One region of the Streptomyces sp. NPDC006510 genome, then DNA from elsewhere that is predicted to be linked to it. Evidence: riboswitches for the same ligand, from Rfam matches in the RefSeq annotation. Region 1 holds a riboswitch; each other region holds the start of a gene.
What was found. Region 1 has a riboswitch for S-adenosylmethionine ahead of thrC (threonine synthase). Riboswitches for the same ligand answer to the same signal wherever they lie in the genome.
Positions count from the first base shown of each region.

Region 2: another riboswitch for S-adenosylmethionine. It lies ahead of ABZY11_RS33195 (hypothetical protein); the one in region 1 lies ahead of thrC (threonine synthase).
Region 3: another riboswitch for S-adenosylmethionine. It lies ahead of ABZY11_RS08420 (aminotransferase class V-fold PLP-dependent enzyme); the one in region 1 lies ahead of thrC (threonine synthase).

Region 1 covers NZ_JBEXPH010000001.1:35,192-39,631, forward strand. Annotated here, with positions in the region: gene ABZY11_RS00180 (trehalose-6-phosphate synthase) at 1-1,176, opposite strand, end outside; gene ABZY11_RS00185 (glucosyl-3-phosphoglycerate synthase) at 1,221-2,177, opposite strand; SAM riboswitch class I at 2,331-2,457, shown strand; gene thrC (threonine synthase) at 2,475-3,803, shown strand; gene ABZY11_RS00195 (MoaD/ThiS family protein) at 3,834-4,112, shown strand.
Region 2 covers NZ_JBEXPH010000157.1:1,756-6,195, reverse strand. Annotated here, with positions in the region: gene ABZY11_RS33205 (cytochrome P450) at 1-431, shown strand, start outside; gene ABZY11_RS33200 (DUF4232 domain-containing protein) at 719-1,255, shown strand; gene ABZY11_RS33195 (hypothetical protein) at 1,263-1,670, opposite strand; SAM riboswitch class IV at 1,719-1,828, opposite strand; gene ABZY11_RS33190 (cytochrome P450) at 1,878-3,140, opposite strand; gene ABZY11_RS33185 (cytochrome P450) at 3,137-4,440, opposite strand, start outside.
Region 3 covers NZ_JBEXPH010000017.1:48,259-52,698, forward strand. Annotated here, with positions in the region: gene ABZY11_RS08410 (rhomboid family intramembrane serine protease) at 1-203, shown strand, start outside; gene ABZY11_RS08415 (Lrp/AsnC ligand binding domain-containing protein) at 200-481, shown strand; gene ABZY11_RS08420 (aminotransferase class V-fold PLP-dependent enzyme) at 558-1,934, opposite strand; SAM riboswitch class IV at 2,111-2,228, opposite strand; gene trpD (anthranilate phosphoribosyltransferase) at 2,313-3,377, opposite strand; gene ABZY11_RS08430 (cytochrome bc complex cytochrome b subunit) at 3,501-4,440, opposite strand, start outside.

The sequences.
Region 1 (4,440 bases):
GCCGTGGTCGGAGACGACCGGGATCTCCTTGGCGACCAGGTTCATGCCGTCGCGGATCGGGTTGACGAGCGCCACGTCGGCCAGCCGGTACGCGGCCAGCGAGCGGGCGAAGTCGTCCTTGACGTGCAGCACGACCGGCGTCCAGCCGGACGTGCCGTACGCGGCGTTGATGTCGTCGGCGACCCGCTGCACCTCGGCCGTGTAGTCCCGGTACACCGCGAGGTCCTGCCGCGAGGGGTACGCGAAGGCGACATGGACGACGCGTTCGCGCCATTCGGGCCGCTCGTCCAGGAGCGTGCGGTACGCGAGCAGGCCGCGCACGATGTTCTTGGACAGTTCCGTTCGGTCCACCCGTACGATCGTTCTCCGGCCGGGGCCGGCCTGCTCGCGCAGCGTCGCCATCCGCTCGTCCACATCCGCCTCGTGCGCGCGGCGGCGCAGGAAGTCGGCGTCCGCGCCGAGCCCGTGCACCCCGATCCTGGTCCGCCCGGTACCGCCGAGGATCTGGGTGCAGCAGCCGATGAACGCGTCCGCCCAGCGCCGGGTCAGGAACGCCGCCCGGTCCGCGCCCAGGATGCCGTGCAGCAGCTGCTCGGCGATGTCGTCGGGGAGCAGCCGGAAGTAGTCGACGGGCGCCCACGGGGTGTGCGAGAAGTGGCCGATCCGCAGGTCGGGGCGGAGCTCGCGGAGCATGCCCGGCACCAGGGCCAGGTGGTAGTCCTGCACCAGTACCGCGGCGCCCTGCCCCGCCTCCTCGGCGAGCGCCTCGGCGAAGGCCCGGTTGTACGTCTCGAACGACGCCCACTGCCGCCGGAACTCCGCGTCGAAGACCGGCTCCAGCGGCGTCTGGTACAGCATGTGGTGGACGAACCAGAGCACCGAGTTCGCGATGCCGTTGTACGCGTCGGCGTGGACCCCCGCGTCGATGTCGAGCATCCGTACGCCCGGCTCGGCGACCCCGCGCCGGACCGCCTCCCGGTCGCCGTCACCGAGCGCGGCGCACACCCACAGCTTGTCGTCGATGGCGCTCAGCCCGGAGACGAGACCGCCGCCGCCCCGTTTCGCGTCGAGCGATCCGTCCGTCTCCAGGGTGTACGAGACCGGGCCGCGGTTGGACGCGACGAGGACCTGGGCATCGGACCGGGCAGCGGGCTGGGCATCGTGCGCGGAGACCATGTTGCGGAATCTAGCCCGATCACGAACCGCCCAAACGTGCGAAGTCAGGCCGCGCGGCGCGAAATGTACTCCTCGATCTCGCACATCGGGGGCCGCTCCTCGGTGTCCACGGCATGGGTGCGCGGTACGAAGCCGTTCGTGCCGCGCTCGAACTGGGTGAGCGCCGGACGCACCAGGTGGCCGCGGGACAGCCGCAGTTGTGCGGTCCGGTAGATCGCCGCCGCCATCCGGCCGAGCGCCTGCCCGTCCTGGTGCCGGTGCTTGCGCACCCCCACGTCGACCTGGGCCAGCGCGTCCAGCCCCACCGTGTGCAGCGCGTCGACCAGGAGGCCCAGCTCGACGCCGTAGCCGACGGGGAAGGGCAGCCGTTCGAGCAGGGAGCGGCGTACGGCGTACTCGCCGCCCAGCGGCTGGACGAAACCGGCCAGCTGCGGCCAGTGCAGATTGAGCAGCGGACGGGCCACCAGCTCGGTCACGCGACCGCCCTGACCGGCGGTGTCACCGAAGGGGCGGTCGTACATCGCCTTCACGAACTGCACATCCGGATCGGTCAGCAGCGGTCCGACGATGCCCGAGACGAAATCCGCCGAGAACTCCTTCAGATCGGCGTCGATGAAGCACACGATGTCGCCGCCGGTCACCAGGAGCGACCGCCACAGCACCTCGCCCTTGCCGGGCACGGCCGGTATCCGGGGGAGTATCGCGTCGCGGTGCACCACCCGGGCGCCGGCCTCCCGGGCCACCTTCGCGGTGGCGTCCGTGGAACCGGAATCGATCACCACGAGTTCGTCGACCAGCCGGACCTTCTCCATCAGCTCGCGCCGGACCGTGGCGACGATCTCGCCGACCGTCGCCTCCTCGTTCAACGCGGGCAGCACGACACTGACGCTCCCGCGGCCCGCTTCACCGGCCCTGGCCCTGGCGGCCAGCAGACTGTCCAGCGGGCGGTCGGCGGCTGACCAGGAGCGCCTGGTCAGCCAGCATTCGACCTCTTCCAGCACGGTCGATACTCCCTGTATGTGATCCATCTCGCGGTTCGGACGACTATCTCAACAGTCCGATGCTTCGGTTACAGTCTTGAACAACGCGGACGACCATCGCATGCCGGGGTCCGTCCGCCGATAAATGCCCGGATCGAAGATCCGGTGCCACAGCGCTCATCCAGAGGGACTGAGGGAACGGCCCGTTGAAGTCCCGGCAACCCTCCCGCCGACCGCGAGGTCAGGTGGGGAAGGTGCCAATTCCGTCTCGTGGCGAAACGCGCCGCGAGGAAGATGAGGAGAAAGGGCCTCGCCTCCATGGCTGCGCAGACCGTTGCAGTAAGCACCAATTCTTCCGCCGACGCCGACGCCGTCACAGACGTCAAAGCCGTCGACCTCGGTCCTGCCGCGGGGCTTTCCTGCCGCGAGTGCGGCGAGCGTTTCGACCTCGGTCCCATTTTCGCCTGCGCGTCCTGTTTCGGGCCGCTCGAAGTCGCGTACGACCTGCCGAGCGGCTCCCCCGAAGAGCTGAAGAAGCGCATCGAGGCCGGACCGGACAACATCTGGCGCTACGCGCCGCTGCTGCCGGTCCCCGCCGATGTCGCGGAGAAGCCGAACCTGAACCCCGGCTGGACCAAGCTCGTCCAGGCCGACAACCTCGCCCGTGAGCTCGGCGTCGAGCAGGGCAAGCTGTTCGTCAAGGACGACTCCGGCAACCCCACGCACTCCTTCAAGGACCGCGTCGTCGCCCAGGCCATCGAGGCCGCCCGCGCCTTCGGCTTCACCACCCTCTCCTGCTCCTCCACCGGCAATCTCGCCGGCGCCGTGGGCGCCGCCGCGGCCCGCGCCGGCTTCCGCTCCTGCGTGTTCATCCCGCACGACCTGGAGCAGGGCAAGGTCGTCATGGCCGCGGTCTACGGCGGCGAACTGGTCGGCATCGAGGGCAACTACGACGACGTCAACCGCTTCTGCTCCGAACTCATCGGCGACCCGCTCGGCGAGGGCTGGGGCTTCGTCAACGTCAACCTGCGTCCGTACTACGGCGAGGGATCCAAGACCCTGGCGTACGAGATCTGCGAGCAGCTCGGCTGGCAGCTCCCGGACCAGCTGGTCATTCCGATCGCGTCCGGCTCGCAGTTCACGAAGATCGACAAGGGTCTCCAGGAGCTGATCAAGCTCGGCCTCGTCGAGGACAAGCCGTACAAGCTCTTCGGCGCCCAGGCCGAGGGCTGCTCGCCGGTCTCGGTCGCGTACAAGGGCGGCCACGACGTCGTCCGGCCGCAGAAGCCGAACACGATCGCCAAGTCCCTCGCCATCGGCAACCCGGCCGACGGCCCGTACGTCCTGGACATCGCCCGCCGCACCGGCGGCGCGGTCGAGGACGTCGACGACGAGCAGGTCGTCGACGCGATCAAGCTGCTGGCGCGCACCGAGGGCATCTTCGCGGAGACGGCGGGCGGTGTGACGGTCGGCGTGACGAAGAAGCTCATCGAGGCCGGTCTGATCGACCCGGCGCTGACCACCGTCGTACTCAACACGGGTGACGGCCTGAAGACCCTGGACGCGGTGGCCGACACCTCGCAGGCGACCGCGACGATCCGCCCCAGCCTGGACGCGTTCCGCGCCGCGGGCCTCGCCACCAGCTGACCACCCGAGACTCCAGGAAGGGCACCCACCATGAGCGTCAAGGTCCGCATCCCCACCATCCTCCGCACCTACACGGGCGGCCAGGCAGAGGTCCCGGCCGAGGGCTCGACCCTCTCCCAGGTCATCGAGTCCCTGGAGCAGAACCACCCGGGCATCGCCGCCCGCGTCCTGGACGACCAGGGCAAGCTGCGCCGCTTCGTGAACGTGTACGTCAACGACGACGACGTGCGCTTCGAGGGCGGCCTGGAGACGGCGACGCCGGACGGCGCCGGCATCTCGATCATTCCGGCGGTGGCGGGCGGCTGCTGACGCCCCGTCCGACCGCACCGCGTTATCGAATTGCCCTCTCCGCGATTGAAGCGGAGGGGGCAATTCTGCATGGTTGAGCGCGGTACAGTGTGGGAAGTCCCCCCAGCTGCCCCGTGCCCCCCGCATATGAGAATGCGCCCGGCCACGACAAGAAGCAGCCAAAGTGTGCGTTGTGCTTGCGGCATAAGTCGCCTTTGCCTGGCCCGACTTGCCCAGGAATCTCATGAATTCCGCATATCCGGGCGTTCGGTGCTGCCGAGAATTCTCGTCCGATTGACCTGTTGCAGAGGGCAGTTGGGCAGATACATTCAGCCGCGGTCGACGCGTT
Region 2 (4,440 bases), on a different contig from region 1:
CGCGGCTGACGTACACCCAGTCCGTGGTCAAGGAGACGCTGCGCCTGTACCCGACGATCTGGCTGGTCACCGGCGTCGCGAAGGCGGGCGCGCAGATCGGCGGTGTCCCGATGCCGGAGGGCACCCGGGTGTGGACCAGCCAGTGGGTGACCCAGCGCGACGAGCGGTGGTTCCCCGAGCCGGAGGAGTTCCGCCCCGAGCGCTGGGATCCGGAGACCGGCGACGACATCGCGGAGTACGCCTGGTTCCCGTTCGGCGGCGGCCCCCGGGTCTGTCTGGGCACGCGGTTCGCGATGGTCGAGGCGGTGCTGATCCTGGCCGTGCTGGCGCGCCGCTTCGAGCTGGACGTGGACCCGGGTGTCATCGAGCCGGTACCGGCACTGACGCTTCAGCCGGACCGGGAAGTGATGGCGACCGTCCGGACACGGTGACGGCCCACGGGGCGGGGCGCCGGGCCCGGTGGCCGCTTCGGTCCCCGGCGGCCCCGCCCCTTGAGCGGCTCCGACCCGAAGCGCCGCATGCCGCTTGTGTCGGCCCGGCCCCCGGCCGAGGAGGCCGACACCCGTGGTAGCCCGTCCCGGCACCGGATACATCGGACGGATATATCCGATCTGTCGCGGAGGTCGGGCCATACAGTTCACACTGTCCATGTCGGCCGCACCGGCCGACGGGCCGTCCGGCCGTATCCGCAGGCTGTCGATCCAACGGGAGAAACACCATGCGTCTCCGCTCCGCTCTCACCGCCGGGCTCGCCGTCGCAGCCGCCCTGCCACTGACCGTCACCACGGCGTCGGCAACGGCCGGCCCCGCGCCCGCCGGTACCGCGAGCCGCCTCGGAACCTGCCAGGAAAAGGCCCTCGAAGTACACGCCGCACCCGGCGGACAGCGGAACGTCGCCCGTATCAGCGTCACCAACAACGGCAACCGGTCCTGCGTGGTCGACCGGATCCCCACGATCACCTTCAGGGGCCTGGACGGCTCCGCCGAGGCCGTCCCGCCCACCGGGAGCGGGCCGTACGTACTGTCCCGGGACGAGCGGGCGTACGCCGCCGTGCGGACCGCGGACCCGGCGGCCACCGAAGGCCACGTCGTCGGCAGCCTGTCCGTGGCGGCGGACCCCTCCCATCTGGGCGTCGCCTTCGGCGGGGCCACCGTGGGCATGCCTGAGGGAGTCCATGTGTGGGAGCCGGTGACCACCCTCTGGCAGGAGTCGCGCGCCGCGGCGGACAGCGCACTGGCGGACGCGCTGCGCTGACGGGCGGCTACAGACCGTAGCTCGTGCCGCCGGCGGTCCGCCGCAGGTCGGGGGCCGTCGTCGTGCAGAGCGGGCCGCCCTCGAAACCGGCGTTGACCAGGGCGGTGGCACGGCCTGCGGAGTCCACCAGCTTCAGGGCGTGCCACCGCGGCAGCCAGAACACGCGTCCGCGGTGCTGCGCGAGCAGTTCCGTGAGGGCTGCCGGGGCATGCGTCCACACCTTCGGCAGTTCCTCGGCGTGATCGAAGGCGGGACGCAGCTCGATCCAGCCGTCGGCGCCGACGTCACCGGAGGTGAGCAGGAGCTCCACGGCCTGGCCGGGCTCCTGGTGGCACTTCCTGGCGTGGATCCAGTGGACGTGGTGACCGGGGCCGTGGCTGGGGCAGTCGTCGTTCCGGACGGGATGGGGGAGCATGCTTCTTCGCCTTCCCAGGATCATGGACCCCAGGTGCGCCGCCCCGATGGTCCGCTGTTCCCCATGCGCCGCGCATGGGGCCGGTCGTCACCCGGAGCACCCGCAGCGGAGCGGGGTGCCGTCCAGTTAGCCGGGGCTGTGCACTGGAACTCATGACCTGCCAGAACTGTATCCCACCGACGAGGTGCCCGACGGGTCGTCAGGTTCTCAGCCGTGCAGCAGAACGGGGAAGGCTTCCATGTCGTTCTGCGTCATCACCGGCAGCTTGCGGACCTCCTCGTCCGCGATGGCCGCCCGCAGCCGGGGGAAACGCCCGAACAGTGCGGGCAGGGCGATGCCTGCCTCGACCCGGGAGAGCGCGGCTCCGGGGCAGATGTGGGGTCCGTGGCCGAAGGTCATGTGGCGGATCGGAGCCGGCCTGGTGATGTCGAAGGAGTCGGCATCCGCCCCGTGCTGCTCGACGTCACGGCCGATGGCGCGATAGGAGATCACCACTCCCTCCCCCCTCGCGATCACGTCGTCGCCCACCTGGATGTCCTCCGTGGCGAACCGCATCAGCAGATGAGTGGTGGGGGTGTCCCAGCGCAGGGTCTCCTCGATCACCGTCTCCCACGGGATCTCACCGTCGAGAACCCTGCGCAGTTGGTCGGGGTGGGTGAGCAGGGCCCGTACGGCGTTCAGGATCAGCCCGATGGTGGTCTCGTGCCCGGCGGCCACCATCGCCTTGAGATTGCCCACCACCTCTTCCTCGGTGAGCGGTTCGCCGCCTTCTTCGGCAAGGATGAGGGCGCTGGTGAGGTCGTCGGTCGGACGCGCCGTCCTCTCGCGTACGAGAGCGGCGTAGAAGACGTCCAACTCCGCCAGCAGCGCCAGGCGTTCCTCCTGCGGTGTGAGCATGGAGAAGAACGCCTTGTACCGCTTCATCAGCATGGGGTGCTGGGCCTCGTCCACACCCATCAGCATGCCGACGACCCGCATCGGCAACGGCTGGGCGAACACGGACTTGAGGTCGACCGCACCGCCCTCGTTCCGCTCGCTCCGTTCAGCGAGGGCATCGAGCAGTTCCTCGGTGAACTTCTCGATCTCCGGGCGTATCTCCTCCAGCCGGCGCGGTGTGAGCGCCTGGGAGGTCTTGGTGCGCAGTCGTCGGTGCTCGGCGCCGTCCACGGTGAACATGGAACGCCCGGCATCGATCACGCCGATCAACGGCCACTCGTGTGTGACCTCGCCGCGCTGCCAGAGCCCCCAGGCATCGAGGTCCTTGACCAGCCGGGGGTCGACGAGCAGTTGGCGGGCCAGGGCATGGCGGGTGACGGTCAGGGCCGGGACGCCGAGCAGTTCGATCCTGGCGAGCGGACCGGCATCACGCAGCTGTGCCGTCTCACCGTCCAGGTTTTGGACCAGCGGGTCGATGACAACGGCCCCACCACTCGAAGCGGCTTCCCGGGCGGCGGCGTGCGGGCAGTTCAAGACAAGTCTCCTGTCGGACGGACGGGGGCGAACCGGACGGGCAGCGCGGTCGTCCCCCGCAGGAAGGCGGACTGTCGCCGCACCAACTCCTCTGCGGGTACCGAAAGTTCCAGGTCGGGCAGCCGGTCGAGCAGCACCTCGATCCCGGTGCGGGCGATGATTTCGGCGATCTCCTGCGCGGGGAAGGGGCAGCGGTATTCGCCGTGACTGAACGCCAGGTGCGCGCTGTTGCCGCTCTGCCCGGACAGCCCTCCCGAGGTGGAGAGATGCTGCCGGATGTGCGGATCGGCGTTGGCGGCACCCAGGCCCAGCAGCAGCATGTCCCCGGCCCGGATGCTCCGACCCCCCAGCCGGGTGTCGCGGGCCGCCCAGCGACCGGCGAGGATCTGCGTCGGGCCCTCCTCCCAGAGCACCTCGTTCATGGCTTCGGCGACGCTGTGCCGACCGCCGGAGAGCGCCACGGCGAACTGGTCGTCGGTGAGCATCAGCCGGAGCGAGCTGCCGATCCAGTCGGCCGTGGTGAGGTGCCCCGCCGCCGTGATGGCCATCAGATCGAGCACGTACTCCTGATCGGTGAACTCTCCGGCGTACGCCAGCATGCGCGAGGTCACGTCGTTGCCGGGTGCGGCCCGCCTGGCCGCCAGCAGCCGCTGCATGTGTTCGCCGAACCGCAGATGGGCCTCCTGCGCGCCGGGACCGCCGTCGGCCAGATCCCTCAGCACCTCGGCGATCCGCGGACCGTCCGCGTCGGGGAATCCGATCAGACGGGCGAGGACGAGCACCGGCAGCGGCACAGCGAAGTCGGCGATCAGGTCCGCCGTGCCGCGGTCACAGAGTCCGTCGACGAGGCGATCGGCCAACTCCTCGCAGTCCCTGCGGAGTTCGAAGTGCTCGACCTCCTCAAGCGCCTGCCCGACCATCGCGGCGTGACGTCGGTGCTCGGCCCCGGCGGTGAAGTAGATGGACGGCATCGGGGTGCCGACCATCGGCAACAGCGGCCAGTCCTCGGGGATGTTCCCCCACTGGTTCCACAGCGCGACGTCCCTGGGGAACAACTCGCCGTCGCTGGTGACCTGGTGGAGCTCCCGGTAGCCGATGACCAGCCAGGCCGGCACCTCGCCGGGCAGCTCGACGGGTACGACGGGTCCGTGTTCGCTCCGCATGGCGCGGTAGACGACATGGGGTTCCGTGTGGAACTCGGGTCCGCTCAGTGGCACGGCGGACGTACCGGCACCTGCCGGACAGCGTCCGACGGGGGGCGCCGGGGATACGGACGGGCGGTCGGGCACCGCGGATGCGG
Region 3 (4,440 bases), on a different contig from region 1:
TCCCCGCCTGGATCGTGCTGGTCTTCTGGTTCGTCCTGCAGTGGCTGGCGGTCCAGGGTGCGGGCAGCGGAGGGCCGGGCGTGGCCTATCTGGCCCATGTGGTGGGCTTCGCACTCGGCTTTCTCTACGCCTGGGGGCGTTACCGGCGTACGGATAGAGTGAAGGCACCAGCCACGGCCACCGAGGGAGACAGCCAGCCGTGATCACCGCGATCGTGCTCATCAAAACCAGCGTGGACCGGATTCCCGAGATCGCCGAGGCCATCGCCGCGCTGGACAGTGTCAGCGAGGTCTTCTCGGTCACCGGTACGTACGATCTCATCGCCATGGTCCGGGTGGCCAAGCACGACGATCTCGCCGATGTCATCCCCGGCCGGATCAGCAAGATCCCCGGCGTCGAGGCCACCGACACGCATGTGGCGTTCCGTACCTACTCGCAGCACGACCTGGAGGCCGCCTTCGCCATCGGCCTCGACGCATAGGCACACCCTTCACGGTGTGACACTTCGGCGGGGGACGGGCTCGACTGCCCGTCCCCCGCCGAAGTGCTGTGTGCCGTCAGAGCTGCGCCGCACCCCGGTCCGGGACGCAGCGGCCGTCCTCGGTGCGGTACTTCCACTGGGCGCCCTCGCTCACCAGCTCCCTGACCGCGCGGACGAAACGCTCGATGTGCTCGTCCGGGGTACCGGCGCCGAAGCTCACCCGGATCGCGTTGAGCGACCGCTCCCCCGGCTCGGCCTCCGGCGCACCGCACTCGCCGACCTCCTGCGGGTCGCTGCCCAGCAGGGTGCGGACCAGCGGGTGGGCGCAGAACAGGCCGTCGCGGACCCCGATGCCGTACTCGGCGGAGAGCGCGGCGGCGAAGTGCGAGCTGTTCCAGCCCTCCACCACGAAGGAGATGACGCCGACCCGCGGGGCGTCGTCGCCGAACAGCGAGAGCACCTTGACCTCCCGAACCCCGGCGAGCCCGGTCCGGACGGCATCGACGAGGTACTGCTCCCGGGCGACCAGGTCGTCGAAGCCCGCCTCGGTGAGCGCCTTGCAGGCGGAGGCGATGGAGTACACACCGATGACGTTGGGGGAACCGGCCTCGTGGCGGGCGGCGGTGGAATGCCACTCGACGTCCACACCGCCGTCGGTGCGACGGGCCACCTTGCGCGAGGCGCCGCCGCCCGCGAGGTAGGGCTCGGCCTCCTGCAGCCAGTCGGCCCGGCCGGCGAGGACGCCCGAGCCGAAGGGCGCGTACAGCTTGTGTCCGGAGAAGGCGACCCAGTCCACATCCAGGTCGGCGATGTCGACGGGGTGGTGCGGGGCGAGCTGGGCGGCGTCCAGCACGATCCGGGCACCGTGCGCGTGCGCGGCGGCGGCCAGCTCCTTCACCGGCCAGAGTTCGCCGGTGACGTTGGAGGCGCCGGTGACACAGACCAGCGCGGGGCCGTGGGGCTCGCGGTCGGCGAGCGCCCGCTCCAGCGTCTCGACGGCCTGGGCGGGGGTGCGCGGGGCGTTCAGGTACGTCACCCGGGCGTCGCGCCACGGCAGCAGCGAGGCGTGGTGCTCGGTCTCGTACACGAAGACCTGGCAGTCGGCCGGGACGACCGCGGCCAGCAGGTTCAGCGAGTCGGTGGTCGAGCGGGTGAAGATCACCTGGTCGTCGGCGCGGCAGCCGAGGAACTCCGCGACGGTCGCGCGGCTGTTCTCGAAGAGGTCCGTGGAGAGCTGCGAGAGGTACCCGGCCCCGCGGTGGACGCTGCCGTAGTACGGGGCGTACGCGGCGACGTCGTCCCAGACGCGCTGGAGCGCGGGGGCGCTGGCGGCGTAGTCGAGAGCGGCGTACGTGACCTCACCGCCGGTGACCAGCGGAACCGTCACATCCTTGCCCAGAACCGGCAGAGGGGCACAAAGCGACTGGTCGGCGGCAGCGGTGAAGACAGACATGGCGAACTCCCGTAAGAGGCAGGCGAATTGCATGCGCCGGCGGATACGCGGCAGCGCAGCGGAAAGTGAAAGAGGGGTGTGCGGAGGAGGGCCGGAAGGCCCTATCGCATTCGCGTGCTCACAAGAGGCTCCCTAGGGACCAGGACCCCGGGGGCTGGCATTCACAGATGCCGAGGGGCCCGCGCTTGCCGCAGACCTCGCTGCCTACGGCCTGGTCTTCACCCGGGGCACCCCGCCACGGACGGAGGGTTGCCGGACAGCGGGCCGGGGCCGTAGTCGCTGTCACTCATGACCTGCCCAGCATCTTGCCATACGTACGAAGACGCGCAAGGCGCAGTCCAGGATCCGGACTTCGCCCCGCGCCACATCTCCGCCCGTTCAGGCGTTGCTGACCGCCACCCAGCGCTCCAGCGCGCGGGCCGCCGCCCCGGAGTCGATGGACTCGGCGGCCTTCGCGATACCGGCGGCGAGCTGCTCGTTCAGCGTGCCGTCCGTCGGGTCGAGGGCCACCAGGGCCGCCGCCGAGTTGAGCAGCACGGCCTCCCGCGCGGGGCCCCGCTCGCCGGCCAGCACCCGCCGGGCCACATCGGCGTTGTACGAGGCGTCCGCACCGCGCAGGGCCTGCACGGGCACCAGTTCCAGGCCGACGTCGCGCGGGTCGAACGCCTCCTCGCGCACCGTTCCGTCCCGGACCACCCATACCCGCGAGGTCGCGGTCGTCGTCAGCTCGTCCAGGCCGTCGTCGCCGCGGAAGACCAGCGCCGAATTGCCGCGCTCGGCAAGGACTCCGGCGACGATGGGCGCCATCTTCAGGTCGGCCACGCCGACGGCCTGGGAGCGCACCCTGGCCGGGTTGGTGAGCGGCCCGAGAATGTTGAACGTCGTCGGCGTGCCGAGCTCCTTGCGGGCCCGGGCGACATAACGCAGGGCGGGGTGGAACTTCACCGCGAAGCAGAAGGTGATGCCCGCCTCCTCGGCGACCTCGACGACCCGCTGCGCGCTGAGGTCCAGGTTGACGCCGAGCTTCTCCAGCACGTCGGAGGAACCGCTCGCCGACGAGGAGGCGCGGTTGCCGTGCTTGACGACCTTGGCGCCGGTACCGGCGACGACGACCGCCGACATGGTGGAGATGTTGACCGTCTTGGCGAGGTCGCCGCCGGTGCCGACGATGTCGACCGTGCGACCGGGTACGTGGATGGTGTTGGCGTGCTCGTACATCGCCCGCACCAGGCCGGACACCTCGTCGATGGTCTCGCCCTTGGCGCGCAGGGCCACCGCGAACCCGGCGATCTGCACATCGCTCGCCTCACCGCTCATGATGCGGTCCATCGCCCACGCGGTTTCGTCGGCGGTGAGGTTCTCGCCGCGCAGCAGGGGGTTCAGCACACCGGGCCAGGAACGGTCCGCCACGCTGTCGCCGCCGATCGGGGTCACAACGTTCATGGTCCGCTCCTGGGTCCACAGCCGGTAAAAGGGATCGCCTCCACCCTATCGAGCGCCGGGGACGGCAAAGAGCCCCGTCCATCGAATGGACGGGGCTCCCGCTGTGGCGATCAGTTCAGGCGATCAGTGGTGACCGTGGCTGCTGGTGATCTCCTTGTACTCCTCGACGGTGGGCTTGGCGATCTGGTTGTTCTCGCCGAAGTAGCCCTTGCTGAGCCGGGCCCGCAGCTTCTGCAGGAGAGACACCTTGCGCTCGACACCGTTCTCGTCGACCGTCGGGCCGATCTCGACCGGCTTGTACTGCTCGTGCGCGGTGAGCGTGTGCAGCTGCTCGGGGCTGAGCGGCTCGTGGATCTCGACGAACTCACCGTGCGGCAGGCGCTTGATGATGCCGGACTCGCGCCCGTGCAGCACCTTCTCCTTGTCGCGGCGCTGGAGGCCGAGGCAGATCCGCCGGGTGGCGATGAACGCGAGGACCGGGCCCGCGAAGATGAAGATCCGGACGAACCAGGAGATGGCGTTCAGCGACAGGTGGAAGTGCGTGGCCCACAGGTCGTTGGCACCGCCGATGAAGACGACGACGTACTCGGTGATCCAGGCGACGCCGAAGGCCGTCCGGGTCGGGGCGTTGCGCGGGCGGTCCAGGATGTGGTGCTCGCGCTTGTCCCCGGTGATCCAGGACTCGACGAACGGGTAGACGGCGATGACCCCGAGCACCAGTCCGAAGACCATCAGTGGGATGAACACACCCAGGACGAGCGTGTGGCCCCAGAGGTTGATCTCCCAGCCGGGCATCACTCGGATCAGTCCCTCGGCGAAGCCCATGTACCAGTCGGGCTGGGCGCCGGTGGACACCTGGTCCGGACGGTACGGGCCGATGTTCCAGATCGGGTTGATCGTGGCGATGGCCGCGATGACGGCGATGATGCCGAAGACCAGGAAGAAGAAGCCACCGGCCTTCGCCATGTACACCGGCAGCAGCGGCATGCCGACGACGTTCTTGTTGGTCCGGCCGGGACCCGCGAACTGCGTGTGCTTGTGGTAGAAGACCAGGATCAGGTGC